Regions from separate parts of the Vibrio sp. AH4 genome, predicted to be linked through region 3. Evidence: riboswitches for the same ligand, from Rfam matches in the RefSeq annotation. Region 3 holds a riboswitch; each other region holds the start of a gene.
What was found. Region 3 has a riboswitch for lysine ahead of MKA69_RS09445 (Na+/H+ antiporter NhaC family protein). Riboswitches for the same ligand answer to the same signal wherever they lie in the genome.

Region 1: linked by a shared signal. The riboswitch ahead of MKA69_RS14815 (Na+/H+ antiporter NhaC family protein) and the one ahead of MKA69_RS09445 (Na+/H+ antiporter NhaC family protein) in region 3 are both predicted to bind lysine.
Region 2: linked by a shared signal. The riboswitch ahead of lysC (lysine-sensitive aspartokinase 3) and the one ahead of MKA69_RS09445 (Na+/H+ antiporter NhaC family protein) in region 3 are both predicted to bind lysine.

What each region holds. Positions count from the first base shown of each region.
Region 1 is NZ_JALAIV010000003.1:379,720-390,583, forward strand. It holds gene MKA69_RS14795 (methyl-accepting chemotaxis protein) at 1-1,661, opposite strand, end outside; gene MKA69_RS14800 (DUF3369 domain-containing protein) at 1,875-3,416, shown strand; gene MKA69_RS14805 (ATP-binding protein) at 3,525-5,471, opposite strand; gene MKA69_RS14810 (ABC transporter substrate-binding protein) at 5,648-6,622, shown strand; gene MKA69_RS14815 (Na+/H+ antiporter NhaC family protein) at 6,666-8,246, opposite strand; lysine riboswitch at 8,325-8,497, opposite strand; gene emrD (multidrug efflux MFS transporter EmrD) at 8,650-9,855, opposite strand; gene MKA69_RS14825 (hypothetical protein) at 10,120-10,386, shown strand; gene MKA69_RS14830 (GGDEF domain-containing protein) at 10,377-10,864, opposite strand, start outside.
Region 2 is NZ_JALAIV010000001.1:1,262,532-1,273,395, forward strand. It holds gene metH (methionine synthase) at 1-504, shown strand, start outside; gene lysC (lysine-sensitive aspartokinase 3) at 578-1,933, opposite strand; lysine riboswitch at 2,045-2,222, opposite strand; gene MKA69_RS06040 (alanine--glyoxylate aminotransferase family protein) at 2,398-3,516, shown strand; gene MKA69_RS06045 (PglL family O-oligosaccharyltransferase) at 3,576-5,363, opposite strand; gene uvrA (excinuclease ABC subunit UvrA) at 5,430-8,252, opposite strand; gene galU (UTP--glucose-1-phosphate uridylyltransferase GalU) at 8,408-9,280, opposite strand; gene MKA69_RS06060 (LuxR C-terminal-related transcriptional regulator) at 9,452-10,096, opposite strand; gene MKA69_RS06065 (single-stranded DNA-binding protein) at 10,388-10,864, shown strand, end outside.
Region 3 is NZ_JALAIV010000001.1:1,996,385-2,007,248, forward strand. It holds gene MKA69_RS09395 (DUF1365 domain-containing protein) at 1-48, shown strand, start outside; gene MKA69_RS09400 (cyclopropane-fatty-acyl-phospholipid synthase family protein) at 38-1,279, shown strand; gene MKA69_RS09405 (DUF2878 domain-containing protein) at 1,282-1,821, shown strand; gene MKA69_RS09410 (chalcone isomerase family protein) at 1,784-2,317, shown strand; gene MKA69_RS09415 (DUF3833 domain-containing protein) at 2,317-2,844, shown strand; gene purB (adenylosuccinate lyase) at 2,924-4,294, opposite strand; gene hflD (high frequency lysogenization protein HflD) at 4,352-4,969, opposite strand; gene mnmA (tRNA 2-thiouridine(34) synthase MnmA) at 4,993-6,108, opposite strand; gene MKA69_RS09435 (inosine/guanosine kinase) at 6,373-7,677, shown strand; gene MKA69_RS09440 (H-NS family nucleoid-associated regulatory protein) at 7,733-8,140, opposite strand; lysine riboswitch at 8,544-8,726, shown strand; gene MKA69_RS09445 (Na+/H+ antiporter NhaC family protein) at 8,842-10,443, shown strand; His leader region at 10,633-10,766, shown strand; gene hisG (ATP phosphoribosyltransferase) at 10,822-10,864, shown strand, end outside.

The sequences.
Region 1 (10,864 bases), on a different contig from region 3:
AGTAGCTGGCTGATGTGCTCTGTCGCTAATTTACTGCGCTGTGCCAAATCGCGGACTTCGGATGAAACCACCGCGAAACCTCGACCATGCTCACCAGCACGTGCTGCTTCAATGGCCGCATTGAGTGCCAGTAAGTTGGTTTGCTCGGAGATCCCATTGATGGTATCGACAATTTTGCTGATGTTTTCTGCATCCGTTTCCAAATCTTTCATGCATTTTTGAGTTTGTTCAATCTGTTCAACTAACGCTTCCACGGAACTGAATGAAGTCAGGCTTTGCGTTTGGCAAGCAATGACTTTGTCGGTCATTTGTTTAGTTTCTTCTAAAGCTCGTTCTGAGGATTGGGCGATTTCCACACTGGATTGCGATAGTTGGGTCATCGCCGCAGCGATATTTGAACATTTTGCATTGGTTTCTTGGCTACTGCGACCCAGTTGCTGAGAGCTGGTGACGATCTGTGTGAGTTGCTCAGTGCTGTGTTCATTGGTGTTGAGTATATGTTGTAGCACTCGGCGGATGCTGTCGGTTAATCCGTTGACACTACGTGAAATTTGCGAAATTTCATCTTTACCTGTGTCTTTGAGGGTTTGGCTTAGATCACGATGTGCCGACATCTGTGCCAATCCTTGAGTAAGGTGTCCCACGCGGGATTTCAGGCTACGAACAGAAAAATAGAGTGAGCTCAGTAAAGCTAAGCCGATGAGGATGCTCAGTAGCAGTATGCTCCATTTATTGCTTTCTGCTTGCTTAGCCTGAGAGGTGGAGAGGTCAATCATCTGGGCTTGAATGCTGTTTCGCAGTTGGTTAATGAGCTTAATTTGTTCTGTTGCTGCACTAAACCATTCTTGAGGTGCGGGGCCTTGTAGGTTATCGAGCGATGTTTTTTGGCTAAGGTAGCTCTGCTGAGTGTTGAGTACGTTTTGCCATACACTGGTATTTTTCATTTGATTCAAACTGCTGCCAAGTTCATCGGACATCGTCATCAGTGCTGAACGCTCCGCATAGCGGCCAGATTCGATATAACCGCTAATCGCCGTGTACTGCGCGGCATCTGAACGTTTACTGGCGAATGCACCATTGAGCGCCCCTCGCACTTGTCCTGCGCGCTCTTTCATGATGACGATGGAAATCAAGGAGCTTCCTAACTCGGCGACTGAAGGACTATCAATCGTTGAGAGCATAATTAAACTGTTATCAATGGCGAGCTGGTTGAGGTTTGAATAGTAAGTGAAAGGAGACAACGAGAGTTTCAACGCATCAACTTGTTCACGCACGTTTTTTAAGTTCGCGAGTTGGCTTTTGACATCGGCTTTCAATTGTTCAAGAAGGCGGGCATCCAATAACGCAGAGTGGAAATCCAGTAAGGCGGCAATGTGTCGATCGCTTTCTTGACGCTGTTTTTGTAAAGCTTCGACCTGTGGGCCTTGCCCTTTGGCACCGATCACGCCAGCGGTTAATCCTCGTTCCAGTGCTAAATTATGTGCGAGGTTATCGTACAAAAGGATCAATTGAACGGTTTTTTGATCATGTTCAGCACTGATGGATCGTTCTTGATAACCCATGTAATAGTCAGTGGCGAGCAACAGCGCAATAAGGATAGGTAGCCCCGCTAGCACGGTGACAATTTTGTATAACGGGTAATAAGTCAACAATGATTTCATGAATACCTCTGACGTCGATTTATTTTTTATCCAACCAGTTTAGACAATGAATTGTCTTCACGATGTGAAACTATAACCAATTTGGCTTGAGGACGAAGCAATAACCGCTTTCTTAACAAAATTATCATTGAAAAATAGGGAATATTACCCGCTGATATCACATCATTGTGCTAAAACTAAATAAGGTCAGTAGCGTTTGAATATGGAGAGAACATGGATCTGTTTGCAGATATGCGGCAAGGTGAGGTGGTAGCGAAGGAACAGACCATGCTACATAACTTGGATCCTTGGCGTGTTTTATTGGTTGATGATGACGAACAGATGCATCAAATCACCCGTTTAGCATTGAGCGGGTTTCAGTTTCAAAATCGCTCTCTAGAGTTGATTTCGGTGTTATCGGGGCTTGAAGCGCAAAAAGTGATGGCTGAGCAAACGGACATTGCCTTAGCTCTGATTGATGTGGTGATGGAAACCGAGGATGCCGGTTTAGATTTAGTGCGATACATTCGCGATACATTGCAAAATCGCCAAGTTCGTTTGGTGTTACGCACTGGTCAGGCGGGGCAGGCGCCAGAAGACAAAGTGATTAAAGATTACGAAATCGATGATTACAAAGAAAAGACAGAGCTCACCACTCAAAAACTAAGAACCTTACTCTATTCGATGCTGCGTGCTTATCGTGATTTGTGCCTGATTGAAGATCAAAAACGGGGCCTGAGCCGCGTGATTGAAGCGTCAGCGAATGTGCAGAATACGAGAACCCTACAAACCTATGCAATGGCAGTGTTGAGCCAGCTTACCTCGCTGCTTAAACTGCATGCCTCCGCTTTTTATTGTGTCGTTAATCCACACCCTGGAAGTGAGCAGTACAGTGCACTTACGGTCGCCACCACTGCAGAATGCGTCGATTTATACGTGGAATCCCCCTTCGAAGGTTTACCAACAGAGGTTGAGGCGCGCTGTAAAGAAGTGCTGAATAACGGCTGTTCTTATGATTACGGTGACGCTTATGTTTTTTTTAAACAAGACGATCGTGGTGTTGATAGCGTGCTGTATGTGGAGCTTGAGCAGGCGCTCTCTGAATTAGACCGAAAACTTCTCGAAATCTACATGTACAACATTGGCCTTACTTTCGAAAACATTAATTTGATGGTGGATTTGCGTGAAACCTCGAAGGAGCTCGTTTATAACCTTGCCAATGCAGTGGAAGCGCGTAGCCGAGAAACGGGCGCACATGTGCAGCGTGTCTCTTTATTCAGTGAGCGATTGGCGCACTTGTATGGGTTATCAGATACGGATGCGGAGATGATCAAAAATGCTTCGCCATTACATGATGTCGGTAAAGTCGCGATTCCAGATAGTATTTTGCACAAGCCGGGGAAACTGGATGCCCAAGAGTGGGCGATCATGCAAAAACATGTCGAGTATGGCGTGGATATCCTGAGTCGTTCGAAACGACGTTTAATCTATGTCGCGAAGGAGATTGCTGCTACGCACCATGAAAAGTGGGATGGCAGCGGTTACCCAAATCAATTGCAAGGGGATAACATTCCGATTTCTGGGCGTATCACCGCACTGGCTGATGTGTTTGACGCGTTAGGAGCCAGACGTTCTTATAAGGAACCGTGGCCGGATGAGCAAATCCGCAATGAACTGGTGGCGCAAAAAGGCCGACATTTTGAACCTAAGTTGGTGGAGTTATTGCTAGAACACTGGGATGAGTTCATTGCGATTCGCTCCTCGTTGCCCGATTAATTGTTACCCGATTAATGAAGTCCGTTAACCTCTCTAGGTCCTTTCAAACATCAGCCAAATCGCTGTGGATGTGCTTTGTCACATGACGGTTTATAGGTCTGAACTGGGTCAGATATCGGCACTGGATAATGCCGTTTGTGGTAAAGCCTGCGGTAAGGTGATCACATAATGTACGCCTTGCCCCAGTTCGGATGAAAAAGAGAGCCGACCATGCAGTTTCTGTTTTACCAGATTGAAGACGAGATTGAGTCCTAACCCTGAACCGCCTTGTCCACGTTTGGTGGTAAAAAAGGGTTCAAAGATCTTTTGATGTAATTCCTTGCCAACTCCGCATCCATTATCGGTGTATTCGATAATGATGTTCTGCTCATTTTGATAAAACTGGATGTTAATCATTGGGTTAGAGCACGTAGCAAACGCGTGGTTTACGCTGTTCATGACCAAGTTTGTCATGATTTGCGTTAGACCCCCCGGCAAGCTGTTCATGATGATCGCTTCATCGCCATGCAGTTGAGGTTCGACGGGAATTTTACGTGTCTCACTGTGTAAACTCGCCATAAGGGCTTCCAGCACTTGTTTCACGTTAAATTGACTTCGGCTTTCTGACACTTGGTCAACGGCAGTCTGTTTGAAATCACGGACTAATCGTGCAGCGCGGTTGAGATTGCTTTCTAACATGGTTGCACTTTGTGTCATTCGCTCCATCAATTCGGCAAATTGCTGGCTGGTTAACGTTTGTTGGTTGAAGGCCTGCAATAGGGATTCTCGTGTCTCTTGAATCACGGAAGCGGCGGTAACCGCAATCCCCAATGGAGTATTCACTTCGTGTGCTACACCAGCGACTAGGCCTCCCAATGCCGCCAGCTTTTCTGATTCAATCAATTGAGACTGAGTTTCTTGTAACCGTTTTAAGCTGGATTCGAGATCTTCGGTTCTGGTTGCCACTTGCTGCTCAAGATCTTGGTTCATGATTTCTAAACTCAGTTGAGCCAATTTGAGTGACGTCACATTAATGGCGGTGCCACGAAAACCAAGAAATTGTTGATCGGCATAGCGTGCAATGCCTTGAAAGAGCAAGTAGGCATGTGAGCCATCATGGAGTTGGATTTCCACTTCACAGTTGGAAAAATCACGTTGGTGGATCAAGCTCTCCATCAATGCATTGGATGATCTGAGTGGCTCAATCAAAGTCATTTGGGGTTTTGTGTCATCCGTCAGATCTAGGGCTTTGCTCATCGCTTCTGAACTGTAGATCAGCTCTCCAAGCTGGTTGGTTTCCCATAGCCAATCAGAGGCGGCTTGAGCAAAGTCTTCCAAACGTTCTTGTTCCGCTTTGATGTTCCGGTAAAGCGTGGTGACGCTATTAGCGATTTTGTTGGTTTCATCGCCTAGCCACTGTAATTCATCGTTTTTTTCCATAATCCAGTGGTTATAAGGCAAACGCAGAGGCTTCTTCGGGTGACGTGGATTGTACTGACGTAAGAATTGGGCTATGGCAAAAATGCGTTGATTCACACTGGCGTGAAAAATTAACAAAATCAAATAACAGACAATCGCCGTTTTGAGCGCATTGACGGCTAGAGTGACCAGAAACTGGCGGATTAAATAGTTGTAGATGCCCTGAGCATCCGATTCTACATACAGCTCTCCAATATTTTCGGGTTGATGAGTTTCAGGGTTGGTGAAATTGAGAGGAAAGCGGCTACTTAAAGCCATGCTAGAGACAGGCTGCCCAGCAGAGAAACGATAGTTACCCGACGTGATTTCCATGTAATCCACATTCGGCAGATTGACTAAGCCTTCGAGCCGTTGGGTGAGAACCAGCAAATCATAGTTCCACAGCGAGCTTGCCAATAAATCGGCATGAATCGTTTTGATTTCATTATGCCGCTCTTCAACGTTATTGAATTCTCGATTGTAATCAATGTAGGTTTGAGTGAGGGTCATCAATAACGTCACGGCGCCACTTAAAATCACCATGATAAGAATGATGCGGCGGCCGATACGGCTGAGTATCGGATTGGAATCCATTTCTTCTATATTTCGATGGGTCATTCTTGTGCATTCTTTTAGAAACCTTGTGATTGAGTATAGATGGACTCGATGGAATGTAGGACATGCTAGTGAGGAACGATGTGATCGAAAAGAGACCTTAATAGCCACAACGTGTTTTGAAGCAAGCAGTTTGGTGAGCCTAGGCTACACTTGCATGACATTAGGGAGGAAAGAATATGCGTTGGTGGATAGGGTTAATCTGGTGCTTTTGCATGCCTGCATGGGCAGATGATGTTCTGGTGATTCAAAGTTATCACTCGGGTTATGCTTGGGATGCAAGCTACATCCAAGGTTTAAAAGAAGGGATAAAGCCGCCGCACCAATTGCACTTTTTTGAAATGAATACTAAGCGGATCCCGGTGCGAGAATACAGTGCAGCCGCGGAGCGGGCTTTTCAAACCTATCAGGCGCTAAAACCTAAGCTGGTGGTGCTTGGGGATGACAACGCACTGTATTACCTTTTGCCCAAACTGTACAACGAACCGATCTCGATAGTGTTTCTCGGCATTAACTCAAACCCAAGAGAGTTGCTGGATGAGTATTCGGGAGTTGCTCAAGTGACGGGCATTTTAGAGCAGCCACTGTTTGTAAAAAACATGGCAGAAATGGGTCGTTTATTACCGCAAGATAAACATCGCGTACTGGTTTTGTTTGACTCGGGGAATACTTCAAAAATTGCGTTGGAGTATATGCAAAGTCAATATGCGCTGATTAAGAAAAATCTAGGGTTGGATGTGGAGATCCGCGCGATTGAGAAGGAGGTGCAGTGGCACGATGCGATTGAGCAAGCACCTCAACAAGGGTATGGCGCGATTGTCGTCGGTTTATATCAGACGCTCATTGATGACACTGGGCGTCATGTTCCTGCGGAAAATATTCTCAGTTGGACCAATCAACATTCACGATTACCTTTATTTGGATTTTGGGATTTCTCCGTTGGCAAAGGTAAGGCGGCGGGTGGGGTCGTGTTATTTGGATTAGAGCAAGGTGAAATGGCGGCTGAACTGGTGACCCGCATTTTAGATAAGCAAGAACCCGCCAAATACATTCCGATCCAGATCAACCGTCAAGGACGAGGCATTTATCAGCCTGAAGAATTTGCGCGCTGGGGGTTAACGCCGCCGAAAGACTGGTGGCCAGTCAAGGAATGATCAGGACAGAAAAAAACACCGCCCGTGTGGGCGGTGTGAAAAATTAGGCTTCAACCGGTTCCTGTTGCCAACGTTTTTGGCGTAGGTTAAAGGCACAGAACAGCACAAACCACACACTGCTCGCTGCTAAACCTGCCCAAACGGAATGCAGTAAGCCCATCGCGAGATAACCGAGCAATGCACCCATCGCGGCACTGATGGCGTACGGAAGCTGAGTCACCACGTGATCAATATGGTGGCTACCCGCACCAGTCGCAGAAAGGATACTGGTACTGGAAATTGGTGAGGCATGATCACCAAACACTGCGCCCGCTAATACGGCAGAGAGGGTGGGTAGCATCAGGCTGATGTCTGAAGCCGCAGCAATATCACCCGCCAATGGCAGCATGATACCGAAAGTACCCCAACTGGTGCCTGTGGCAAACGCCATCAAACAAGAGAGTACGAACACTAAAGCCGGCAGCAGTTCAACCGGTAGGTTACCTTGCGTCAGTGAAGCGAGGTAAATGCCAGTTTGTAGATCGCGCACAACGCCACCAATGGTCCAAGCAAACAGCAGAATGATGATTGCAGGCATCATGGCCATAACGCCTTTTGGCGCTGTGGATAACCAAGTTTGCGCAGACAGTTTTAAGCGCAGTGACAAAATAATCGAGACCGCTAAGCTGCACAGTGCGGCATAAACCAGTGATTGCGCCACATTGGTGTTCTCTAAGGCGCCGATCAAAGAGAAAGCTTCACCGTTAGCGGTTAATACGGCGTTGCCGGTTTGGATCATGAAAATCAAGGTGGTGATGGTCAGTACCGCGATGGGCAAAACCATATCAATCATGGTGCCGCGTGCGGTTTCTCCGCCTTCCATATCTAAGCCCGCAGGGCGGCCTTTGCTTTCATCCCATAATTTTCCCTCACGAGCCCACGCTTCGTGTTGGCGCATCGGGCCGATATCCATCGGCAGGAAAATGACCGCGAGCACCATAAGCAGCGTAAATACCGCGTACAGGTTCATCGGGATCATCTGTACAAAGGCTGATATGGCACTGATTTCTGTCATTTCGTGGGCGGCTAAAATTCCGCCAATCAGGGCGATAATGTAAGCACCCCAAGAGGAAATCGGTGTAATCACACAGACAGGCGCGGCGGTAGAGTCGAGCAAATAGGCGAGTTTAGCACGCGAGATTTGGAAGCGATCCGTCACTGGGCGGCAAATCGCGCCGACAGACAGGCTATGGAAAAAGTCATCGATGAAAAAGGCAAATACCATTAACCCTGTCAGCGCTTTTGCACTGCGGCGATCTTTACATTTACGTTCAGCCCATACTGCAAAAGCGCGTGTTGCGCCTGAGGCGGTCATTAAACTGATCAACCCACCCAACAGTAGCATGAACACCAACATGTTGATGTTATCGCTGTTGGCCGCACCGTCTGACCAGAACAAGCCGCTGATCTTACCGAACAGGTATTGTAGTGTGCTCAGAGGAGAGAAATGGTTAAGCATGACTGCGCCAGCGGCAATGCCAGCACCTAAAGAGAGTAACACTCGGCGGGTCGTAATCGCGAGTAGCACCGCGAGCAGCGGCGGGATGACCGAGTAAATCGAGTCAGAATAAACGGCTAAATTCATGGATCTCACATCACCTTTTCAGGTGGAGATCTACCAGCAGGATAAAAAACACATTTCAGCGAAATAACACTTCTTATCCTTCAAGGTAGCGCTCCATAGACAACAAACTATGGCAGTCCGGCATTTGTTCAATGCTGGCCCAGCGAACGTTGATGACGCAACGATCACTTCGGCGCTGTACCCTTTAACCAGTCATCATCGGGGTCAACCTACGACTGGCGACTCATGAACAGCGCGCCTCTACTTAAAGGAACGTGTACCACTTTGAGTGATTCACTCAAAAACTGTGACACGCAACGTATATTACTGCCTTTTCAGGTGACGACAAGATTTAATTTCCCCATTTCTGCAGCGAAATTGATCTCATCCGGTATATTCGCGGAACTGTGAGAATTTTCTCTCTTTAGATGGCGATAGGCATTTCATCTGAAGGTGGCTGTTTGGTGTAAACGCGTTTTAGCCCCCACAGTGCCACTACCGACATCAGTAACATGATGGTGCCGAGTGGCAGTTGATCTGACGCTGGGAACATCGCGGCAAACAGTGTTGCGAGCCCCGCGCCTAGGTTTTGCATGCCACCTAAGATTGCACCACCAGTCCCTGCATGATAAGGGAAAGGTGAGAGTGCACCTGTGGTTGCGGCTGGGAATAAAATGCCAGCACCAAGGAAGTAAATGGTAGCGCCCCCAATTAAGGACCATGCGGTGGTCAGGCCAAGTAGGCCGGGCAACATAATCACCAGAGAGCCGGTGAGGATTGCGATCAAACCAACGCGCATGGCGGCTTTTTCACGCCAGTGGCGAGCAATTAAGTTAGAAAGCCACGCGCCTGCTAAATAGCCGGGGATGGGCAATACAAACAGCAAACTCACTGTGGTTGCAGGCAAACCCAGTACACCACCGAGTAACACGCCGGCAGCGGCCTCAAAAACGGCAAGACCTGCAAAAGTGGCAACAAGGCAAATTAAGTAACCTTGGAAGCGGCGATCGGACAACACATAGTGATAGCTGCGCAATACTGGCTCTTTCTTACGCGCAGCCGCAGGTAGTGTTTCTACCATGCTGGTCATCATGGTAATCACGACCGCAATCGCAAACAGAGACAAGAATAAATAGCTTGAACGCCAGCCAAAACTTTCCGTTAAGTAGCCGCCTAAGACTGGTGCCACCAAAGGTGAGAAAATTAGGCACATGCTGATTAAGCTGTTCACTTTATGTAATTCAGCTCCGTCAAAGCAGTCACGAGAGAGTGTGCGGGACATCGCACCGCCACAACCAATCCCGAGGCCTTGCACAAAGCTACCAATCAAAAACCAAGAATACTGATGTGCAAAAAGGGCAATCAGTGAACCGAGTACATAAATGATCAACCCTGCAATGATGATAGGTTTACGACCAATGCGATCGGACAGCGTACCGTAAACGAATTGCGATAAGCCATAAGGAATAAGATAGCAAGCCATCACCGCTTGTAGTGCAGCCGGTGAAACTAAAAATTCTTGTGCCATATACCCAATCGAAGGCACGTACATGGTTTGGGTTGCTTGACCGACAGCAGCCAGAATAGCGATAAAAAAGGTCAGTTTTGCGACAGAAAGCGAGGCAGACATCGTTATCTCCAGATACAAACAATATCTTATTAAAATCAGCTAATGAAAATTCGTGAGAGAGCACTGCTCTCGGCGCGAGATAGTATTGCTGTATCCCTTATCTATCAATCGATTCTTGCTTTTCTGTTCACGATAAATATCTATAGATTGGATTATTTTTTCTAATGGTTGTGTTGCTTGTTTTACAACTTGAATCTAGAACAAGAGCAGACTATTATTGTGGTAAATGAGAATTAATATCACTTTGTGGGGGTGGTTATGGACATGGTGTTATTGTTTGCTGCGTTGCTTTTTATTGGGTTGCTTGGTTATAAATTGAAATTACCTCATCAACTCACGATGGGCGCGGTGTTGCTAACGCTTGCGTTGGTTGGTTTCGAGCACATCAATGCGTTACCGGTATTGGTGATCCTGTATTTTATGGCTCCGGCTATACTGGCGATTAAACTTCCCAAATGGCAAGGGGCTTTATTCTGTTTGGGGATTGTAGTGCCACAACTCGTGCAAATGGTGATGATGGCTCAACGATGACCATGGGTTGAGTTCAGCAGCGAGTCACACTGTATGCTATTGAGCTCAATCACTTGGTTCTCCTCAGAACAGACTCGGTTTTTTCCCATTTTTTTCGAATGATAGAGCGAAAGGTCCGCCCGTTTAAACCACTGTTCCGGAGTATCGGTGCGCAGCACTTCGGCTAACCCAGCACTGATGGTGACTTCGGCATGTTTAGGGTAGTGCGCCTGTTGAATTCGGCACCCAATATGGCTGACGACCATCATGGCTTCATTCAATCTGGTGTTTTCAAACAGCAGCAAAAACTCATCGCCGCCTAATCGAAAAAGCAAATCTAATTCACGACTGTGAGTGTTAATCATCTCGACCAGTTGCGTGATGACCTTATCACCAGTGTCATGGCCGTATAGGTCATTAATCGTTTTGAAATGATCAATATCGATGACGGCAATAACCGAATATTGATTACCCATCTGGCAGAGTTGAATGTTTTTAC
Region 2 (10,864 bases), 730 kb from region 3:
ATTGGCGCGTTTGCAGTAACTGGTGGCATTGGTGAGCGAGCGCTGGCCGATGCTTATAAAGCACAAGGCGATGATTACAATGCGATCATGATCCAAGCGGTGGCTGATCGTTTGGCGGAAGCCTTTGCGGAATATCTGCATGAAAAAGTGCGTAAAGAGATTTGGGGTTATGCGAGCGATGAAAATCTCTCTAATGATGAGCTGATCCGTGAGCGTTATCAGGGCATTCGACCAGCGCCGGGGTATCCCGCGTGTCCTGAGCATACCGAGAAAGCGACTTTGTGGCAGATGCTGAATGTCGAAGAGAGCATAGGCATGTCACTGACCACTAGCTATGCGATGTGGCCGGGCGCTTCGGTATCCGGTTGGTATTTCTCGCATCCTGATTCTCGCTATTTTGCGGTCGCGCAGATCCAACAAGATCAGCTGCACAGCTACGCTGAGCGTAAAGGTTGGAGTTTGCAAGAAGCCGAAAAATGGCTGGCGCCTAACCTTGATGCTTAATCCGTAAGACCACCATCCACAATCAAAGAGGCCACGTCATGTGGCCCCTGGTTTTTATCTCGCGAGTTTGATTTTACTCTTGCTCAAACAGCTCTTTATGCAGCTTCTGCACTGCTTGTTTAGAGACAGATTCATGCAGCAAGAAACAGAGATTATGCGCGCTGGCGCCATAGCAAATCATACGGAGGTTGTAATCTTCCAATACACTGAACACTTGCTTCGCGTAGCCACGGCTCTCTTTCATCTTGTTGCCGATCAGAGCAATCAAACACAGGTTGTATTCGACTTCGACCGTACATAGCTCTTCCAACTCGGCGCGCACCGCTTCAGGCAATTCTGGTGCACCGCCTGAGGTATCGGTTTTATCCAGTGTCAGTGACACGCTGATTTCTGAGGTAGTGATGAGATCGACCGAAATTTTATGCTTGGCGAGAATTTCGAACACTTTGGCGAGGAAACCGTAAGCATGGAACATCTGCGCGCTACGCAGTGTCACCATGGTTTGATTACAGCGTAGAGCAAGTGCGCGATACAGTGGCGCGCTTTCGACTTGTTTACGGATCCAAGTGCCGCCTTTTTCCGGTTCTTTTGATGAGCCAACAAACACGGGGATGCCATGGCGTACCGCTGGAAGCAAGGTGGATGGATGCAAAATCTTGGCACCAAAATTGGCCATTTCTGAGGCTTCGCTAAAGCTTATCTCAGGAATCGGCGCTGCTTTTGGCGCGATACGTGGATCGGTACTGTAGATCCCCGGTACGTCAGTCCAAATCTCTAAGCCACTTGCTTGTACTGCTTCGGCAATCAAAGCGGCTGAATAATCACTGCCACCACGACCTAAAGTGGTGGTATTACCTTGTGCATCAGAACCGATAAAGCCTTGAGTCACTACCACATACTGTTCACACAATGGAGCCAGTTTTTCTTTGGCCAACTGAGTGATTTCAGCCAGTTGTGGTTCGGCGCGACCATAATGATCGTCAGTGCGTAGCACTTCGCGGATATCAAAACGTACGGCATCGACGCCACGTTCACGCATTAGTTGCGTCAGAATATAAGTAGAAATGAGCTCACCGCACGCCACTAAGTGGTCGGTAAGTTTCTTGCTCGATTGAAATGAGGCGGCTTCCGCTGCACTGGCGACGGAGTCCAATACCGCTTTGACTTCTTTCTCGACGCGGGTTGGATCCGCGAGCTGGTCGATAATCACATAATGGATATCAGCCAGTTGTTGCAAAATCGCTTGGCGGCGTTCAGCAGATGCAACGCCATTGGCGAGTTCGACCAATAAATTGGTCACGCCAGAGCAGGCGCTGCTCACGACTAAGCGTGTTTGTGGATTGTTTTCGATAATGGCCGAACAACGGCTCATGGCTTCAAAGTTGGCGACACTAGTACCACCAAATTTGGCGACGTTAAATGTGCTCACGGCAATTCTCCCAGACTTCCTGAAAAACGAGTTGTTGGTAACCCAACGTCCAATGTTGTGAAGAGAGTGTTTTTTAATAGAGCAAAATAGAGGAGTGACTATAGAAAGATTTCCCTCAGAAGCTCTTCATCAGATTCGAGCTGATGACAGTTGAAGGGATTCAGCCCATTCAACCGATAAACCAAAGCCGCAACTTTAATTCACCTCGGCACTACTCCCCCTGAATGTTCTGTTTTGGAGTTGAGGCTCCACAAAACATCTGCCTGGGCAGTGCTCCTCTTCTGCTAGATAGCTCACACATTGAACGGTGTTGGCGAAATCTTGTCAACGACAAAATGTTCTAAAAGTGCAAATAAAAATGACATTAGTGTGACAAGGATTAACACTCTGGACATAGGTCGAATTGTTGCTGCTACTGAATTGCATTAGGCTAGTGGTTCTGGTCGCCACAACAAGGAGTCGTTATGACTATTCGTAGCTTTATCCCCCCGCATCGGATTTTGATGGGGCCGGGGCCTTCTGATATTCCGCCACAAGTTCTGCAAGCGCTCAGCCGCCCCACCGTTGGTCATCTTGATCCTCTGTTTATCGGTATGATGGATGAGCTGAAACAGCTGTTGAAATATGCCTTCCAAACTGAAAACGAATTCACGATTGCTGTTTCTGCGCCGGGTAGTGCGGGTATGGAAGCCTGTTTTGTTAACCTCGTCGAGCCGGGCGATAAAGTGATTGTGTGCCGCAATGGGGTGTTTGGTGAGCGGATGCGCGATAACGCTGTGCGTTGTGGGGCAGACGTTGTGGTGGTTGATGATGAATGGGGTTGCCCAGTCAGCGTTGAAAAAGTGCAAGCCGCGATAGATGAGCATCCGGATGCGAAAATACTGGCTTTTGTACAAGCAGAAACTTCAACCGGAGCCTTAAGTGATGCGCAAGCTTTGGCTGCTCTCGCTAAGCAACATGGCATGCTGACGATTGTTGATGCCGTAACGTCTTTAGGTGGTGTACCACTGTTGGTGGATGAGTGGCAGCTTGATGCGGTGTATTCTGGTAGCCAAAAATGTCTCTCTTGTGTGCCGGGTTTGGCTCCTTTGACATTCTCACCTCGTGCAATTGAGAAGATTCAATCACGTAAAACGCCGATTCAAAGCTGGTTCTTGGATCAAAGCTTGGTGTTGGGTTATTGGAGTGGAGCGGGTAAGCGTAGTTATCACCACACAGCACCCGTTAATAGTTTGTATGCTTTGCACGAAGCTCTGCTGATTTTACAACAGGAAGGGTTAGAGCAAGCGTGGCAGCGCCATCGTGTGATGCACGACAAGCTCAAACAAGGTTTAGAGCAACTGGGCTTTAAGTTTGTGGTAGCTGAGTCGTATCGTTTGCCGCAGTTGAACGCGATTTATGTGCCGGAAGGCATTGATGAAGCGAAAGTGCGCAGCCATCTGCTCAATGAATACAATTTAGAAATTGGTGCTGGGCTTGGGGTATTAGCTGGCAAAGCATGGCGGATTGGCGTAATGGGCTACGGTGCGCGCTCGGAAAACATTGCGTTATGTTTGCGGGCACTGGAAGAGTCACTGCGTTAATGCAAAGCGGTGTGAAATAGAAATCAGGGTGGCTTAGGCCACCCTGATTCGATCTGAGATTAAGGTGTTGCCGCTGAGGGGGCTTGTTCTGCGCCGGATGCGGTGCTTGTTGCCTTTGCGGGCGCTTGGTATTGGATGGTGCTGAAATCCTGATTGGGGAACAGAAATTCCGCTTCAGTACGAATTTGCTGGGCGCGACTCGTATCACCCAAGCCTTGGTAGGCCAAAATCAGGTTGGTATAGAAGGCTGGACGTGGCTTGTGTTGAATCACCTGTAATGACCAATCCACATACGGTTGGATCAGTTCTGCTTTTTGTTCATACAGTCCGAGTTCTAGGTAGGTGCTGTAGATGTCCCAATCGAATCGATCTTGCCACACTAAGGGATTGGTGACTTGTTTAAGTAATTCGGGATCTCTCGGCTTCGATTTTTCAAACTGAGTGAGTACATAATTGGTGTGTAAAGCTGTGCCCATATACAAAATGGTCACAATCGGTAATACCAAGCTAGTAATACGTAGTAGGGATTTACTCAGCCCACTGAAACGGACGATACGATAACGTGCAACTCGCTGATCGACCCAGTAGATCAAAATAATAAACGTGATCCAGTGAATGGCGGAGTGGTAAAACGGATACTCCAATTGAGCATGCAACGTGATAGGAACGAACAGCGCCAGCATGGCTAAACGGGTGCCTCGTTTGGCGGCATAAATGCGCAAAGTGCAGAAGCAAGCGGCAAGTAATATTCCCAACACGGGCAGCAAACCGCCCTCAACCCCCCAGTACAAGATCTCATTATGCGGATGATCCATCGCTGCAAGCCCTGCGGGATAGGTGTTGTTCAACTGATGTTGACGAGCGGTATAAAGTAAATATTGCGCTTCAAATTTACCGTAGCCATAACCGGTAAAGGGTTTTTCGATGATCATGTCAACCGCTTGTGGAAAGGTGTAGCGGCGTGGGCTTTCGAGATCAGCTTTATTCGCCACAAACCCAGAGGTTTCTTGACTATACATCGCTGCAACTCCGGCACAGACACCAACCACAATGGCTAACACCCAGAGGCTAAAACGTTGGCGAGATGCAAATCGACGAAGATATGGCGCAACGAGAATAATGCTAAGTAAGCTGGCTATCCATCCTGTGCGTGACGCAAGCACCACCAAAAGAGGGGCGGTAAGTAGTGGAGTCAGATAAAGAATGCCAATTTTACTTAAGGGCGAATCATATTTTTCTGGTTGTCTTGCCAGTAAATAACCAGAAAGCACTAATCCGGTTGCAAGAAAACTTGCCATGACATTCGGTTGTTGAAAAATACCATAAGGACGGTTGGCTAGGGTGTCATACCCAAACGGGTTTCCCAGATCTAACCAAAAATATTGGATAAGACCCATGATGGCTTCGATTACTGTAGCCAGCAGAATAAACCACAGTAAACGTTGTTTATGTTTATTGCTAAACCGAAATTGTTGCAACATCACAAACAAGCAGAATCCTGCCCATAAGCCAATCAGTCGACTTGTGGCACTGAGCCAATCTGCATTCACATACACCAGTGGCAGGGTTAGCAAAGTACAACTGATCCAAAGGCCGATGGTGAGCTTTGAGTAACGTAGGGCTTGATTGTTGGCAAGCTGATACAGACCCACTGCGAGTGAGATGCTTAGAGCTATCCAAGTGGTGTTATTAAAGGAGAGTGCTAACCCCGCCCCCCCGGGATTGGGCATGAAGAAATGCATGGCCAGCAGATACAACACTGCCAATGAAAAAAGAAAGGGTTTATTGAGAGGAATGCTCGGCGCGTGAGGCTCTAACCGGGTTCCACTTAATAGCAACGTTGCCATGCAGCTCACCTTAAAAAAACGAAACCAGCGCAGAGTTCGCTGGTTTCGATACTTTAGCCTTTTTTTCTAATTCAACAAAGGCTTGAGGAAGCGTGCGGTGTGTGAAGCTTCGATCTGCGCCACATCTTCCGGTGTCCCTTCTGCAATAATAAGGCCGCCACCTTGGCCACCTTCTGGGCCTAGGTCGACAATCCAGTCCGCTGTTTTGATCACATCTAAGTTATGTTCGATCACTACGACCGTGTTGCCGTGATCGCGTAGGCGATGTAACACGGTAAGCAGTTGTTGAATATCGTGGAAGTGTAGCCCTGTGGTAGGCTCGTCCAGAATATACAAGGTTTTTCCAGTATCACGTTTGGAAAGCTCGCGTGCTAGCTTCACCCGCTGTGCTTCACCGCCAGAGAGGGTAGTTGCCGATTGACCGAGGCGAACATAAGAAAGCCCAACATCCATCAGTGTTTGCAGCTTACGTGCAATCACAGGGACAGGGTCAAAGAATTCGCGCGCATCTTCTACCGTCATCTCAAGCACTTCATCAATGGTGCGACCTTTGTAGCGTACTTCCAACGTTTCACGGTTATAGCGTTTGCCTTTACAGACATCACAAGGGACATACACATCCGGTAAAAAGTGCATTTCAACTTTGATCACACCATCACCTTGGCATGCTTCACAACGACCACCACGCACGTTGAAACTAAAGCGCCCCGGTTGATAACCGCGAGAGCGTGATTCCTGCGTTCCGGCAAACAGTTCCCGGATCGGGGTAAAGATGCCCGTGTAAGTGGCAGGGTTGGAACGTGGAGTGCGCCCTATTGGGCTCTGATCAATATCGATCACTTTGTCAAAGTGCTCTAAACCTTGGATCGCTCGATAAGGCGCAGGTGTGGCGGTCGTGGCACCATTGAGCGCGGTATGCGCGATTTTAAAAAAGGTGTCGTTGATTAGAGTTGATTTACCGGAGCCTGAAACACCCGTTACACAAGTAAACAGACCGACAGGGATCGATAAGTCGACATTCTTGAGGTTGTTCCCTACCGCGCCTTTGAGTTCAACGGTTTTGCTTGCATCGCGTGGCGTTCGTTCAGTCGGCACGGCAATTTTTTTCACGCCACTGAGGTATTGGCCAGTCAATGAATTCGGGTTAGCAATGATTTCATCGACATTGCCTTCTGCCACCACCATACCACCGTGTACCCCTGCGCCTGGACCGATGTCGATCACATGATCCGCCATGCGAATCGCATCTTCATCATGCTCAACCACTAAAACGGTATTACCGAGATTGCGTAAGTGGGTCAGGGTTTGCAGTAAGCGTTCATTGTCTCGTTGGTGGAGGCCGATCGAGGGTTCATCGAGTACATACATGACCCCCACTAAGCCAGCTCCGATCTGACTAGCTAAACGAATTCGCTGTGCTTCGCCACCAGAGAGAGTTTCGGCGCTGCGTGATAAGTTTAAGTAGTTGAGGCCCACGTTGACCAAAAATTGCAGACGATCATTGATCTCTTTCATCACCTTTTCGGCAATTTGTGCACGTTGACCATCGAGTTTCAGCTCTTGGAAAAACGTCAGCGCATCGGCGATGCTCAGCTCAACAATGGTTGGCAGCGCCGTATCATTTATGAATACATTGCGTGCTTCGACTTTCAAGCGTGTGCCATCACAGCTGCCACAAGGTTTGTTGGAGATGTATTTCGCTAGTTCTTCACGCACTGAGTTGGATTCGGTATCGCGATAGCGACGTTCCAGATTATGCAAAATGCCTTCAAAAGGGTGCTTTTTGAGGCGGATATCACCGCGATCATTGATGTACTTAAATTCAATTTCTGAGCGACCGGAGCCGTGCAGGATAATTTCCTGAATTTTCTTGCTCAGTTTGTTGAATGGTGTGTGTACATCGAAATCATAATGTTCCGCCAGCGCAGTCAGCATCTGGAAATAGTAAAAGTTCTTTTGATCCCAACCTCGAATTGCGCCTTGCGCCAAACTTAAGTTGGCATCTTGCAGCACGCGGTCTGGGTCGAAATACTGCTGTACCCCCAAGCCGTCACAGGTCGGGCAAGCACCGGCTGGGTTGTTGAAAGAGAACAGACGTGGTTCAAGCTCACGCATGCTGTAACCACAATGCGGACAAGCAAAGTTAGCCGAGAAAATCTGCTCTTCACCTTCTCCCTCCATCGGAGCTACGACGACGATACCGCCGGAAAGTTCTAGGGCCGTTTCAAAGGATTCTGCCAAGCGTTGCTGTAGATCACTGCGCACTTTGAAACGGTCGACAATCACCTCAATGGTGTGCTTTTTGTGCAGTTCAAGCTTGGGCGGATCGGTAAGATCGCAGGTTTCACCATCGATCCGTGCGCGAATAAATCCTTGTGCCGCTAAGTTTTCGAGTGTCTTAACGTGCTCACCTTTACGCTCTTTGACTATGGTGGCGAGCAGCATCATTTTGCTACCTTCAGGTAACTCCAGAACTTTATCGACCATTTGGCTTATGGTTTGTGCTTTGAGTGGCACTTGGTGCTCTGGGCAGCGCGGCTCTCCGACTCTTGCATAGAGCAAACGCAAATAGTCATACACTTCGGTAATGGTACCCACGGTGGAGCGTGGGTTATGGGAAGTGGATTTTTGCTCAATCGAAATCGCGGGTGATAACCCCTCAATGTGGTCGACATCGGGCTTTTCCATCAGAGAAAGGAATTGACGAGCATAAGCCGAAAGGGATTCGACATAACGTCGTTGGCCTTCTGCATATAACGTATCAAAAGCGAGTGATGACTTACCTGAACCAGAAAGCCCAGTGATGACAATTAACTTGTCACGTGGAATGGTCAGGTTGATATTTTTGAGGTTGTGGGTACGAGCGCCGCGTACTTCGATTTTGTCCATCTGATTTGCTCTTTGCTAAACGAAGTGCAGCAAGTATTACATAGAGTGAACAAAGTGCAAGCAAATACTGGATAAAAAAACAGTCTTTATTGAAAGTGAAAAAGCCAACGGATAGGGGAATCCACTGGCTTTAAATAGGACGGTTTAGCTAAGAATTACTGACCTTTGTGAGTGGATTGCTTGGCAAGTTCCACTTTTTGGTCATTCTTCTTGTACATATTTTCGTAGCAGAAGTTGGTGGCTTCGATATAGCCTTCTACGCTACCGCAGTCAAAGCGCTTACCTTTGAATTTGTACGCTAAGACACAACCCGCTTTAGCTTGTTTCAGTAGAGCGTCGGTGATTTGAATTTCACCACCTTTGCCCGGTTCCGTTTGTTCAATGAGATCGAAAATATCCGGAGTCAGGATGTAGCGGCCGATAATCGCGAGATTACTTGGCGCGGTACCTGGCTCTGGTTTTTCTACCATGTTATCGACACGGAATAGATCATCTTTGATCATCTCACCCGCAATCACGCCGTATTTGTGGGTTTCATTTTCAGGAACTTCTTGTACCGCAACGATAGAGCAGCGGAACTGTTTGTACAGCGCGACCATTTGCGCCAATACACCTTGCTGTTCATTGACACACAAGTCATCCGCTAGAACCACGGCAAATGGTTCATCTCCTACCAACTCTTTACCCGTTAAAATCGCGTGACCCAAGCCTTTCATTTCGCGTTGGCGAATAAAAGTAAAGTTAGCGGTTTCAATGATTTTACGAATATCAACCAATAACTCTTCTTTGTTGGTACCGCGGATCTGATGCTCTAACTCGTAGTTCATGTCAAAGTGATCCATGATCGAGTGCTTACCACGACCCGTCACAATACACATACCTGTAATACCCGCTTGAATCGCTTCGTCAACGCCGTATTCGATCAGTGGCTTGTTAACGACAGGCATCATCTCTTTAGGCATTGATTTCGTTGCTGGTAGGAATCGCGTTCCGTAGCCAGCTGCCGGAAATAGACACTTCTTAATCATAATCTTGCTCTATGGTGTGCTAGGGAGAAATTTTTGCCGACTCTACCATTTCTGATTCGCGACTGCATTACGTTGGTGTTATCGACCAAAAAAATGTGTGTGCAGTCGCATTGTTACTACATTTTTCAGCACGAAATATCCAGAGTAATACCTCGATAATCTTGCGTTTTTTCACAATAAATTCTGATTTACCCAAGCAATGGCTTTGACTCTGTTTTTTACATTTAACTTTTTAAATATCTGATAAAGGTGCGATTTCACTGTGAACTCACTGATAAACAAGCTCTCTGCGATTTGCATATTGGAAGCCCCCGTTTGTAAGCAGCGTAAAATTTGGATTTCACGAGCGGTGAGGTCAATGGTTACTTGTGTTTGATGAGTTTGAAACGCATAGCGATAATAATGCAGCAATTGGTTACTTACATGGCGTGGTAACCAGTTTTGTCCATTAATGATTTCACCTAATCCATGTGCCATAAAACCGGTTTCTTCATTGGCATAGAACAAGCCTTTTAAATTCCCGTAGGTGAGTAAATCTTCCGTTTTTAAGCGTTTTTCCACATTGAATAAAATCGTTTCGAAGTATGGGCTGGTGAGTTTTAGAGGGCCTAATTTCTGGCGAATGGCGTTACTTTCACTATGGTCGAGCAGTAAAATTTTGTGTTTATCAGACTGGTATTCGCGCAGTAGGCGTTCTGGTTCAATGATCGGAACTGGAAGATTGAGTTTGGTTATCGCCGCCTGAATATTGGGATGTAAAGTCTCGGGTTGAATTGTGAGTAAGTAAATAGTGCGTGCGTAGTTGGCTCGTTGCATGATGGATTGCATACCTAATTGATATGAAATAATGCACCTAATATGGCGAAAAATACGTTTACGCGCTATGGGATAAAAGCAGTTTGCGGAGCACCTCAATAGGCAAGGTAACCGATAGGTTTATCAGCAGGTTATTTCGGTGAGATGCTCTTAAAAACGGATAAACAAGGAGAGTGAAATCGCTCACGCTGCAATGAGAATCTGGGAATTCGATTGGTTCAGTGGGTAAAACGGTGTTATCCTTGCCGACTACTTGAAATTGATAGACATGACTTGATTACGGAGCAAAACATGGCAAGCCGTGGCGTGAACAAAGTAATTTTGATTGGTAACTTAGGCCAAGATCCTGAAGTGCGTTATATGCCAAGCGGCGGCGCAGTAGCGAATATCACCATCGCGACCTCCGAAACTTGGCGTGACAAAACCACGGGTGAGCAGAAGGAAAAAACCGAGTGGCACCGTGTGACGCTGTATGGAAAATTAGCCGAAGTGGCGGGTGAGTACCTACGTAAAGGTTCTCAAGTCTATATTGAAGGTCAACTGCAAACACGTAAGTGGCAAGATCAAAGCGGTCAAGATCGTTATTCAACTGAAGTGGTTGTACAAGGTTACAATGGCATCATGCAGATGCTGGGTGGCCGCACTCAACAAGGTGGAATGCCTGCTCAGCAAGGCGGTATGAATGCACCACAGCAAGGTGGTTGGGGACAACCTCAGCAGCCAGCGAAGCAGCATCAGCCAATGCAACAATCGGCACCTCAACAGTAT
Region 3 (10,864 bases):
CCAAACCAGAGCCAAAACAATAATAAGGAGCAAACTCATGTTAAATAGCTCATCAATAGAAATATCCCGCTCTCTCACTAGTTGGCAAAAAGGCGCACGCAGTGTCATTCATCGTGCATTGCAGTATCTCGAAGGCAATTTAACCGTGGTTGAGCATTTTCCTGGGCAAACGCAAACATCGCATGAGCAATTTGGCCAAGATAAGCCTGATGCTATTCATGCCGTAATCGAGGTTAAGCACCCGGATTTTTACAGTCGTATTCTGAAAGGTGGAAGTATTGCCGCGGCCGAAGCCTATATGGATGGTTGGTGGGAAAGCCCTAATCTGACGGCCTTGATGCAGTTGATGGCGGCCAACCTCGGTACGCTCGATAAATTGGAAAGCCAAAGTAGCCCAGTAACTCAATGGTTAAACCGGATTGCCCATTGGTTAAAACGTAACACGATCGAGCAAGCGAAAAACAATATCCATCAACACTATGATTTAGGTAATGCGCTATACCAACTGTTCTTAGATGACAGCATGTTGTATTCCAGCGCGCTGTTTAGTGATCCTGATGCCTCTTTGGAGCAGGCGCAACAGGCAAAAATGCAGCGTTTGTGTGAGCAATTACAGCTTAAACCGACCGATCACGTGTTAGAAATTGGCACAGGTTGGGGCGCAATGGCGATTTACATTGCGCAAAACTATGGTTGTAAAGTTACCACAACCACGATTTCTGAAGAGCAATTTGCTTACGCAAAACAGCAAATTACAGCGTTGGGTTTGAGTGAGCAAATTACGCTTCTGAAACAAGACTATCGTTTATTGGAAGGTCAGTACGACAAACTGGTTTCAATTGAAATGATTGAGGCGGTTGGCAAAGCGTTTTTACCCTCCTTCCTTACTCAGTGTTACGACTTGCTCAAACCTCACGGCAAGATGGCACTTCAGGCGATTACCATTGCTGACCAACGTTATGAAAGCTACAGCAATAACGTAGATTTTATTCAGAAGTATATTTTCCCGGGCGGCTTTTTGCCGTCGGTCAGCGCGTTAACTACGCTGGCAGCGAAACGCACAGGATTTGTGGTGCGTAATCTGCACGACATCGGTATGGATTACGCGGTGACATTGCAACATTGGCGTGAACGCTTTGAACAGCAATTGCCCCAAGTGCGTGAGCTGGGTTATGACGAACGCTTTATTCGCATGTGGCGTTACTACTTTTGTTATTGCGAAGGGGGTTTTTTAGCCCGCAGTATCAGCACAGTACATATGACGTTTGAACGAGATTAATCATGGCGTTAGTGGTGACTTCATTATGGTTTGACCTACTTTGGGCGCTGGCAGTATGGGGCCAGCACACTTGGTTATGGCTTACCGCATTATTGGTGGTGGCCACTTATGGTTTAACCGCGATGCAGCATCACCCACTATTTGAAAAGATGGTATGGATGGCGGTCGTTGGCATCGTAATTGACAGCGGCAATATGTTATTAGGGGTGCTGACCTTTGCCGACGGGCAATTTCCGCTGTGGTTAATGGCACTTTGGTTTGCCTTTACTTGGTATGCAGGCCATTTGCTGCCGCAGCTTACCCGATATTCTAAGACTTTATTGTGTATCGCGGGTGGTGGTTTAGGTTGCTTAAGTTATTGGTTCGGCTATCGAATCGGCGCAGTGAGTTGGGAATACCCCACATTGCTGGTGATGTTGGCACTGTTTTTGGAATGGATAGGTATCACTTGGTTACTGTTGAAGGTAATGAGGCATGAAAAAAGGACTTATAACCCTATTCGTTTTGCTGATGAGCGGTTTGGGATACGCCGACGCCGCTAGTGCAGCACAAGCTGAGCATAAACCGTCCAGTACATGGACGGATTGGCCTGTGGTCGGGCAGGCAACGCTTTCGTGGTTTTGGTTGGATATTTACTCTTCACAACTGAGAGCACCCGATGGGCAGTACCATGAATCACAGGATATTTCTCCACATCCCATGGCATTGGAGATTCGTTATCTGCGTAACATTAAACGTCAACAGTTAATTGATGCCACTAAAGACCAATGGCACAAGCTTGGGTTCAAAGAGCCACAAACCCAGTCTTGGCTGGATCAATTACAGCAAATGTTACCGGATGTCTCGATAGGTGATCGCCTGATCTACGTTTCTGATGGGAAAAGCGGTGAGTTTTTCTTTGCTCGTGAGCAAGAGGCACAACAAAGCATTGGAGTGGTTATGGATGAAGCATTCAACGATGCCTTTTTATCAATTTGGCTTTCCCCACAAACTGAATATTTAGCCTTACGTAATCAACTGATAGGAATGAATCGGTAATGAAATACTACTCAACTTGGCTGTTATTGTTCTTCTTAGGGCTTAGCGGATGTTCAGCGGATATCGATGATTACCGTGTGGCAACGCCCAAGTTTGATCTGTTCAATTACTTTGTCGGCACAACTCATGCTTGGGGTATGGTACAAGACTACACCGAGAAGCAGACGCGCCGTTTTGAGGTGGTAATAGAAGGCCGAGTTGAGAGTAACCAACTGATTTTAGTCGAAGATTTCGTTTTTGATGATGGGGAGAAGGATCAACGGATCTGGACGATTAACCGAACGGCTAACGATGAGTACGAAGGACGAGCGGATGATATTGTTGGAACGGCTCGCGGTAAAGAAGTGGGCAATGCACTGCAGTGGCAATACGATTTTGTGCTGCAACGCGACAGTGGTGATGTGCAAGTACACTTTGATGACTGGTTGTATCGACAAGATGAGAAGCGGGTGTTCAACTTAACCAAAATTCGCAAATTTGGTCTTGAAGTCGGTCGGATTACTCTGTTTTTTGAAAAGCAGGAGTGAAATGGTCTGGTATAAACCAAGTCGATAAGTAAAAGGGGAGCCGTTGCTCCCCTTAGTCATTTGCTCTCTCTTGTTGAGATTACAGCTTGTCCGTCAGCTCAATCGCATAGCCAATGTAGCTGGCTGGTGTCATGGCTTTCAGGCGCGTTTTCTCTTCGGTTGGCAGCTCTAAACCATCAATAAATTGACGCATCGCTTCGCCATCTACACGCTTACCACGAGTCAGCTCTTTGAGCTTCTCATAAGGCTTTTCAATGCCGTAGCGGCGCATCACAGTTTGGATTGGTTCAGCCAGAACCTCCCAGTTGTGATCCAGTTCTGCAAGCAGCGCATCGCGGTTCACTTCCAGTTTGCTGATGCCTTTGAGGGTTGAAGTGTAGGCAATGATCGCATAACCCACACCAACACCTAGGTTACGCAGCACGGTAGAATCCGTCAGATCACGTTGCCAACGAGAGATAGGCAGCTTTTGCGCTAGGTGAGTAAACATCGCGTTCGCCAGACCCAAGTTACCTTCTGAGTTTTCAAAGTCGATTGGGTTGACTTTGTGTGGCATGGTAGAAGAGCCAATTTCACCCGCGATGGTTCTTTGTTTGAAGTGACCCAGAGCAATATAACCCCAAACATCACGATCAAAGTCGATCAAGATGGTGTTAAAACGCGCCACCGCTTCAAACAGCTCAGCAATGTAATCATGCGGCTCGATTTGCGTGGTGTACGGGTTCCAGTCTACGCCCAGAGATTCAGTGATGAACTCTTCGCTGAATTTGTGCCAATCCACGGTTGGGTAGGCAGAAAGGTGTGCGTTGTAGTTACCGACTGCACCGTTGATTTTGGCTAGGATTTCAACGTTAGCGATCTGCTTGTACTGGCGTTCCATACGGTATGCCACGTTTGCCATCTCTTTACCCATGGTCGAGGGAGAGGCTGGTTGACCGTGAGTACGAGAAAGCAGCGGAATATCGCGGTACTCTTCAGCCAGTTTGCGAATTGCGTCAATCACGTTGCGAATTTCAGGCAGGATCACCGTGTCACGCGCTTCCTTGAGCATCAACGCATGTGAAGTGTTGTTGATGTCTTCTGAAGTACAAGCAAAGTGAATGAACTCGTTGACCGCATGCAGCTCAGGCATGGCAGCCACTTTTTCTTTCAGGAAGTATTCCACGGCTTTTACATCGTGGTTGGTAGTGCGTTCAATTTCTTTGATACGCAGCGCATCCGCTTCATTGAAGTTGGCGGCAATCGCATCAAGGAATTGATTCGCTTCGGCACTGAATGCAGGCACTTCTGCGATCTCAGCAGTGGCGGCTAGCTTTTGTAGCCAGCGAATTTCAACGATAGTGCGGTACTTTAGGAGACCAAACTCACTGAAGATACTGCGTAACGCAATCGTTTTACTTCCGTAGCGGCCATCTACCGGTGAAACAGCAGTCAATGCTGACAGTTCCATGTTCTTCTCCTGAATATTGAGTTAAAGGTGTGAGTAATTTGAATGGGTCGTCATCATTTAGATTCGCGCTAATAAAAGCTGCGCTTGTTCGATCATCTTTTTACGACCGAAAATCAGGTGACGACGGCGTCCACCAACCTGACGCCACAATACGGCGCAGCGGATCCCTGATAGGAGTAGGGCGCGCACTTTGTGCTGGTTAGCGGTTTGCTGTAATACGGTTGGAGTGCCAGTGACTTGAATGCGTGGGCCAATCGGGCTAATCACATCAAGGTAAATACTGGCGAGGTTACTGATCATCTGATCATCAAATAAGTCAAAATGCTCAAGTTGTCGCTCAATCATTTGAATGCGGTCACCGAGTTGGCTCATCGCGTCACGGCGGCCACTCAACTTACGTTCAAGCGCCATTAGGCTAATCAGATAACGGGTGATTTCACTGCCCGTTGGAGTGCTGTCAATCCCTTTGACCAAGCACTCCAAACCGAGTTTGAGTTGACTTTCGTGACCGAAGACTTCTAGCGTGTTACTTGGATTGGTACAAGTAATCGCTTTAAGCGACGTTTCAAACGCATCTGAATCACAGTGACCATTTTGGGCGACTTGTTGAACAAGTGCCACTGCCTGACAAATGCCAGCGAAAGCGATGGTACGGTCGTAAATTGCGTTAGCCACGTAAATCTCCTAAATATCGACTATCAAATGCGTTCTTCGATGATGCCGCCACCAAGGCAGATTTCACCTTGATAAAATACGGCGGATTGTCCCGGAGTCACAGCCACTTGTGGCTCGTCAAACATCACTTTAATTCGGTCATCACCAACGGGAACGACGGTACAAGCGATGTCACTTTGACGATAGCGGGTTTTTACACTGCAACGTACAGGCTCAGTGATGGGGGTACGGTCAACCCAATGCAGTTGTGCCGCGACCAAACCATGAGATTTGAGCAGTGGATGATCGGCACCTTGTACTGCGATGAGCACATTGCGTTTGAGATCTTTGTCCGCGACATACCATGGCTGTTCGCTACTCTCTTTCATACCACCAATGTGCAGACCTTTACGTTGTCCGAGCGTGTGGTACATCAAGCCTTGGTGCTCACCAATCACTTTCCCTTCGGGGGTTTCAATTTTACCCGGTTGGGCTGGCAAATAGCGAGATAAGAAGTCAGTAAATTTGCGCTCACCGATAAAACAGATGCCGGTAGAATCTTTCTTTTTCGCCGTGATTAAACCTTGTTCTTCCGCAATGCGGCGTACTTCTGGTTTTTCGAGCTCCCCAACGGGGAATAGGCTACGCGCTACTTGTTCGTGGCTCAGCGTATAAAGGAAGTAACTTTGATCTTTATTGTTGTCCAAGCCGCGCAGCATTTGCGGTTTTTCGCCATTGTGCGGGAAAGTACGGCGCACATAGTGCCCCATAGCAATATAATCGGCATCCAACACTTCATCGGCAAATTCTAAGAAGGCTTTGAATTTGATTTCTTTGTTACACAGAATATCTGGGTTTGGGGTACGTCCGGCTTTATATTCAGCAAGGAAGTATTCAAATACGTTATCCCAGTATTCCGCAGCAAAGTTAATGGTATGCAGTGGAATGTCGAGTTTGTCACACACAGCCTGAGCATCGGCGAGATCTTCTGCCGCAGTACAATACTCTTCGTTATCGTCTTCTTCCCAGTTTTTCATAAACAGGCCTTCCACTTGGTAACCCTGTTGCTTGAGAAGATAGGCTGAAACTGAGGAATCAACCCCTCCAGACATACCGACAATCACTTTCTTTTGGCTGTTTGCGCTGTGCTCTACAGACATCACTTTTCTACCACTTGAGGAACTTGGACGAGGATTCTAACAGAAAGAATTTTTCGAGGACAGATCCGAGACGGTAATCACACTTCATCGAGCCTTAAACAAATGTTGCTAAATCATTGAATCACTTGTGCTCCAAGCGCTAAAGATAGGGAGTGAAATAAAATCATCACCATGCAAACGTTTGCTATTTTTTCCTTTGTTGCTGCACTAAAAGGTGCGCGGTAGAATCGGCGCTCCTTTCATCCCAGAAGCCTAGTAACCCTTATGAAATTTCCTGGCCAACGCAAATCTAAGCATTATTTTCCGGTTCACGCGCGTGACCCTTTAGTGATTCAAGCGCAAGAAAATAAGAAGATGTCGCGCACTCATATTATCGGTATTGATCAAACGTTGGTGGATATTGAGGCCAAGGTGGATTCCGATTTGATTGAGCGTTATGGCCTGAGTAAGGGACACTCATTAGTGATCGATGATCAAGCGGCTGAAGCCTTATATAACGAATTAAAAGATCAGCGCTTAATTACTAATGAATATGCAGGTGGAACCATAGGGAATACGCTGCACAACTATTCAGTGTTAGCCGATGACCGCTCAACCCTACTGGGTGTGATGAGCCAAGACATTAAAATTGGCAGCTATGGTTATCGTTACCTATGTAATACTTCTAGCCGTATGGATCTGAATTATTTACAAGGTGTTGAAGGTGCAATTGGGCGCTGTTTTGCGCTGATTACCGAAGATGGTGAACGTACTTTTGCGATCAGCGAAGGTCAAATGAACCAATTACACCCAGACAGTATTCCTGAGAAAATATTTGCCAGTGCATCTGCATTAGTGATCACCGCTTATTTAGTTCGCTGTAAAGAAGGCGACCCGATGCCAGAAGCGACAATGCGCGCCATTGAATATGCCAAAAAATACGATGTTCCTGTGGTATTAACCCTAGGAACCAAATTTGTTATTCAGGATGATCCTAAATTCTGGCAAGACTTTTTACGTGATCATGTCACTGTCGTTGCAATGAATGAAGATGAAGCATTGGCGTTAACCGGAGAAAGTGATCCTCTAGCTGCGTCTGATAAAACCTTGGATTGGGTAGATTTAGTGTTATGTACTGCTGGCCCAGTTGGTTTATTTATGGCCGGATATACAGAAGAATCCGCCAAGCGTGAAACATCACTCCCATTATTACCAGGTTCAGTAGCGGAATTTAATCGCTATGAATTTAGTCGCCCTGCACGTAAAGACAGTTGTATAAACCCGATTCGTGTTTATTCACATATTTCACCGTACATGGGTGGGCCAGAGAAGATAAAAAATACCAATGGTGCGGGTGATGCAGCATTATCGGCCTTGTTACACGATATGGCTGCCAATAAATACCACAAAGAAAATGTACCTAACTCAAGTAAGCATCAACATGAGTTTTTAACCTATTCCTCTTTTTCTCAAGTGTGTAAATATTCAAACCGTGCGAGTTATGAGGTGTTGGCTCAACATTCTCCACGTCTTTCACGTGGTCTTCCCGAGCGGGAAGATAGCCTTGAAGAGGCTTATTGGGAAAGATAAAGATAATAAAAAGGCTCCTTTGGGAGCCTTTATCATATTCGTTTGAAACGCTGAATTAGAGAGCAAACTCTTCGAGAGATTTGCCTTCATCCAGTGCTTTTTGAATAGCAGAAGGAGTACGGCCTTGACCTGTCCAAGTCTTTTCTTCACCGTTGGTGTCAATGTACTTGTATTTTGCAGGGCGAGGAGCACGTTTGCCTTTTGCTTTCGTTTTTGTTTCACCAGACAGCGCAGAAATAAGCGCTTCTAGATCAATACCATCTTTAGCAATTTGCTCTGCAATCGCGGCTAATTTCGCTTCTTGTTCTGCACGAGCAGCAATTTCTTCCGCTTCGGCTTCTTTACGCTCTTCAACAACTGTAGTGAATTTATCTAAAGCTTCTTCAAGTTGCTCAATAGTCAGTTCGCGTGCATAAGCACGTAGGCTACGAATATTTAATAAAGTCTTAGTGATTTCCGACATTACCATTTCCTGTTCACAATTTGGATAACGAGTTAATACTAAACCTAGCTTATTATACTGACAAGTTTTCGCTGCAAATATTAAGTCAAAATAGTAAGAAAGTAAAAATATAAAGTTTATTTATATTGGCATTTCCTAGTTTTTGGAAAATTTACACAAGGCATATAAAAGTAACTGCAGAAAACTTATCACACAGATAAATAATATTAGACCTATATATCAAGGTGTGAGAATTTTTTATGAAATAGGTATCAATGGTATGGCTGATTTGTGAGCTGTGCCACTTGTTTTTCTCACCTATGCCTAGTTGCATTGATATTTTTGTTAAGTAAAATGTTTCTTACCTAATGCGAAAAGCGGGCTGAACTTGATCCAAATGAGTTGGAATAGTCAGCCACGAGGTTTTCGCTGTAGAGGAGCGGTTACGAAGAGTATCCACAATTAGGGTGATGCCTATGAGTTGTGGAGAAAGGCGTTGTCGCCGAAGTCAGTTTGCCGATCAAAGCAACTGGCTGGGGTTACATCAAATAGGTGTAACACTGCCATAGTCTATATTGTTGTTAAACTATGGAGCGCTACTGTAGGGTTGGGTGAAGTGTTCGCTTCCCTTTCGCTTAGTTCAACATAAATTAAGTTGACATGAAGTCACTTAGTTTGTCTGCAGTAGATCTCTAACCATTTTTTACTGGTTTAGGAAGATCATGAATTTAATCGATTTTGCTTCTTCGCCGTTCTCAGTTGTGCCACCTCTTGTGGCGTTGAGTCTGGCTATCATTACTCGCCGCGTATTACTTTCTCTCGGTGTGGGTATTTTCTTAGGTGCTTTACTGTTGGCTGACTATTCGGTTGGTCAAGCGTTGCAATATATTGCCACTCAAGTCGGTAGCGTGTTTGTGAAAGACGGAGCACTCAATGCTTGGAATATGAGCATTGTCGGCTTTCTACTGTTACTGGGTATGATGACGGCGTTGTTGACTCTCTCTGGGGGAACCCGAGCGTTTGCTCAGTGGGCACAGGTTCGAGTCAAAAGTAAACGAGGTTCGAAATTACTGGCAGCATTCTTAGGCGTATTCATTTTTGTTGACGACTATTTTAATAGCCTAGCTGTTGGTTCTATCGCCCGTCCGGTGACGGATCGTTTTTACGTTTCGCGCGCTAAGTTAGCCTATATTCTTGATTCTACAGCGGCACCAATGTGTGTGGTGATGCCGGCTTCAAGTTGGGGTGCTTATATCATGACCATTATCGGCGGTATTTTGGTTTCACACGGCATTGAAGATTACTCTGCATTAGGCGCTTATCTTCGCCTAGTGCCGATGAACTTCTATGCGATCTTTGCGTTGTTAATGGTGTTTGCTGTGGTGTGGTTCCAAATGGATATCGGCCAGATGCGCAAACATGAAATAGCCGCCTCTCAAGGTCGTGGTTTTGAAGAAGACCCTAGCACCGATGCGAAAGAAGCGCATGAGCTAAATGAAGAGCTCGATATTCACGAAAGTGAAGGTGGCACTGTTTTAGATTTGGTTCTACCTATCGTATTCCTTGTTGTTGCGACGATTAGCGCAATGATTTGGACTGGTGCGAGCGCATTAGCAGAAAGCGGTCAATCCTTTAATATTTTTGGGGCGTTTGAAAATACCAATGTCGGTACTTCATTGGTTTATGGCGGATTAGTTGGTCTGGCGATGGCCTTTGTCACCGTACTTCGTCAAAAATTGCCAACCGTTGAAATCGCAAAAACCTTGTGGACTGGTGCTAAATCGATGTTTGGTGCGATTCTGATCCTGATTTTCGCATGGACGATTGGCTCGGTGATTGGTGACATGAAGACAGGTGCTTACCTTTCATCGTTAGTGCAAGGCAATATTGACTCACATTGGTTACCTGTCATTCTGTTCATCTTGTCTGGCGCAATGGCATTTTCCACCGGCACATCATGGGGTACTTTTGGCATTATGCTGCCGATTGCTGGTGATATGGCTGGCGCTACAGATATTGCGCTGATGCTACCGATGCTCGGTGCGGTGCTTGCGGGTTCAGTTTTCGGTGACCACTGCTCGCCGATTTCAGATACCACCATCCTGTCATCGACAGGCGCGCGTTGCCACCACATTGATCACGTCTCTACTCAGCTGCCATATGCATTAGCCGTTGCTCTGGTTTCCGCATTGGGCTACGTAGTGTTAGGCATGTTTGGCTCACTGTGGTTAGCATTAGGTGCAACCTCTGTAGCTTTTGTGGTAGTGTGCTTTATCTTCGCTTTACTCTCTAAGGCGAAAGTCAGTAAGCAAGTCTCCGCTTAATTCACAGCATGATCGTTATATAGAAAAGAGGCCATTCGGCCTCTTTTTTCGATTCAAACAAGGTGTCATGAAAAAATAACCAGAAAAGTATCAATTTGTGGTTGAAAAAAAAACTCAGCTTGGTTAGTGTGAATGCAGTTCTCAAAAAAATAGAAAGTAACTAAGTATGCGTAATTTCGTAATGAACATTCATCACCATCATCATCCCTAAGGTGTCTTTCGGGAGATGTACGCATACCCGGGGGACAGGAATCTCCCGGAGTTGAAATCAGAGCCACAAAAAGATTCTAACCCTCGGGAGACCAAACCTCCCGAGGGTTTTTCGTTTTAAGCTTTGAAAAAATTATTAAATTCAACAAATTGCAAAGGAAGAATAAGATGCAAACACAACGACTAAGAATCGCGGTACAGAAAAAAGGCC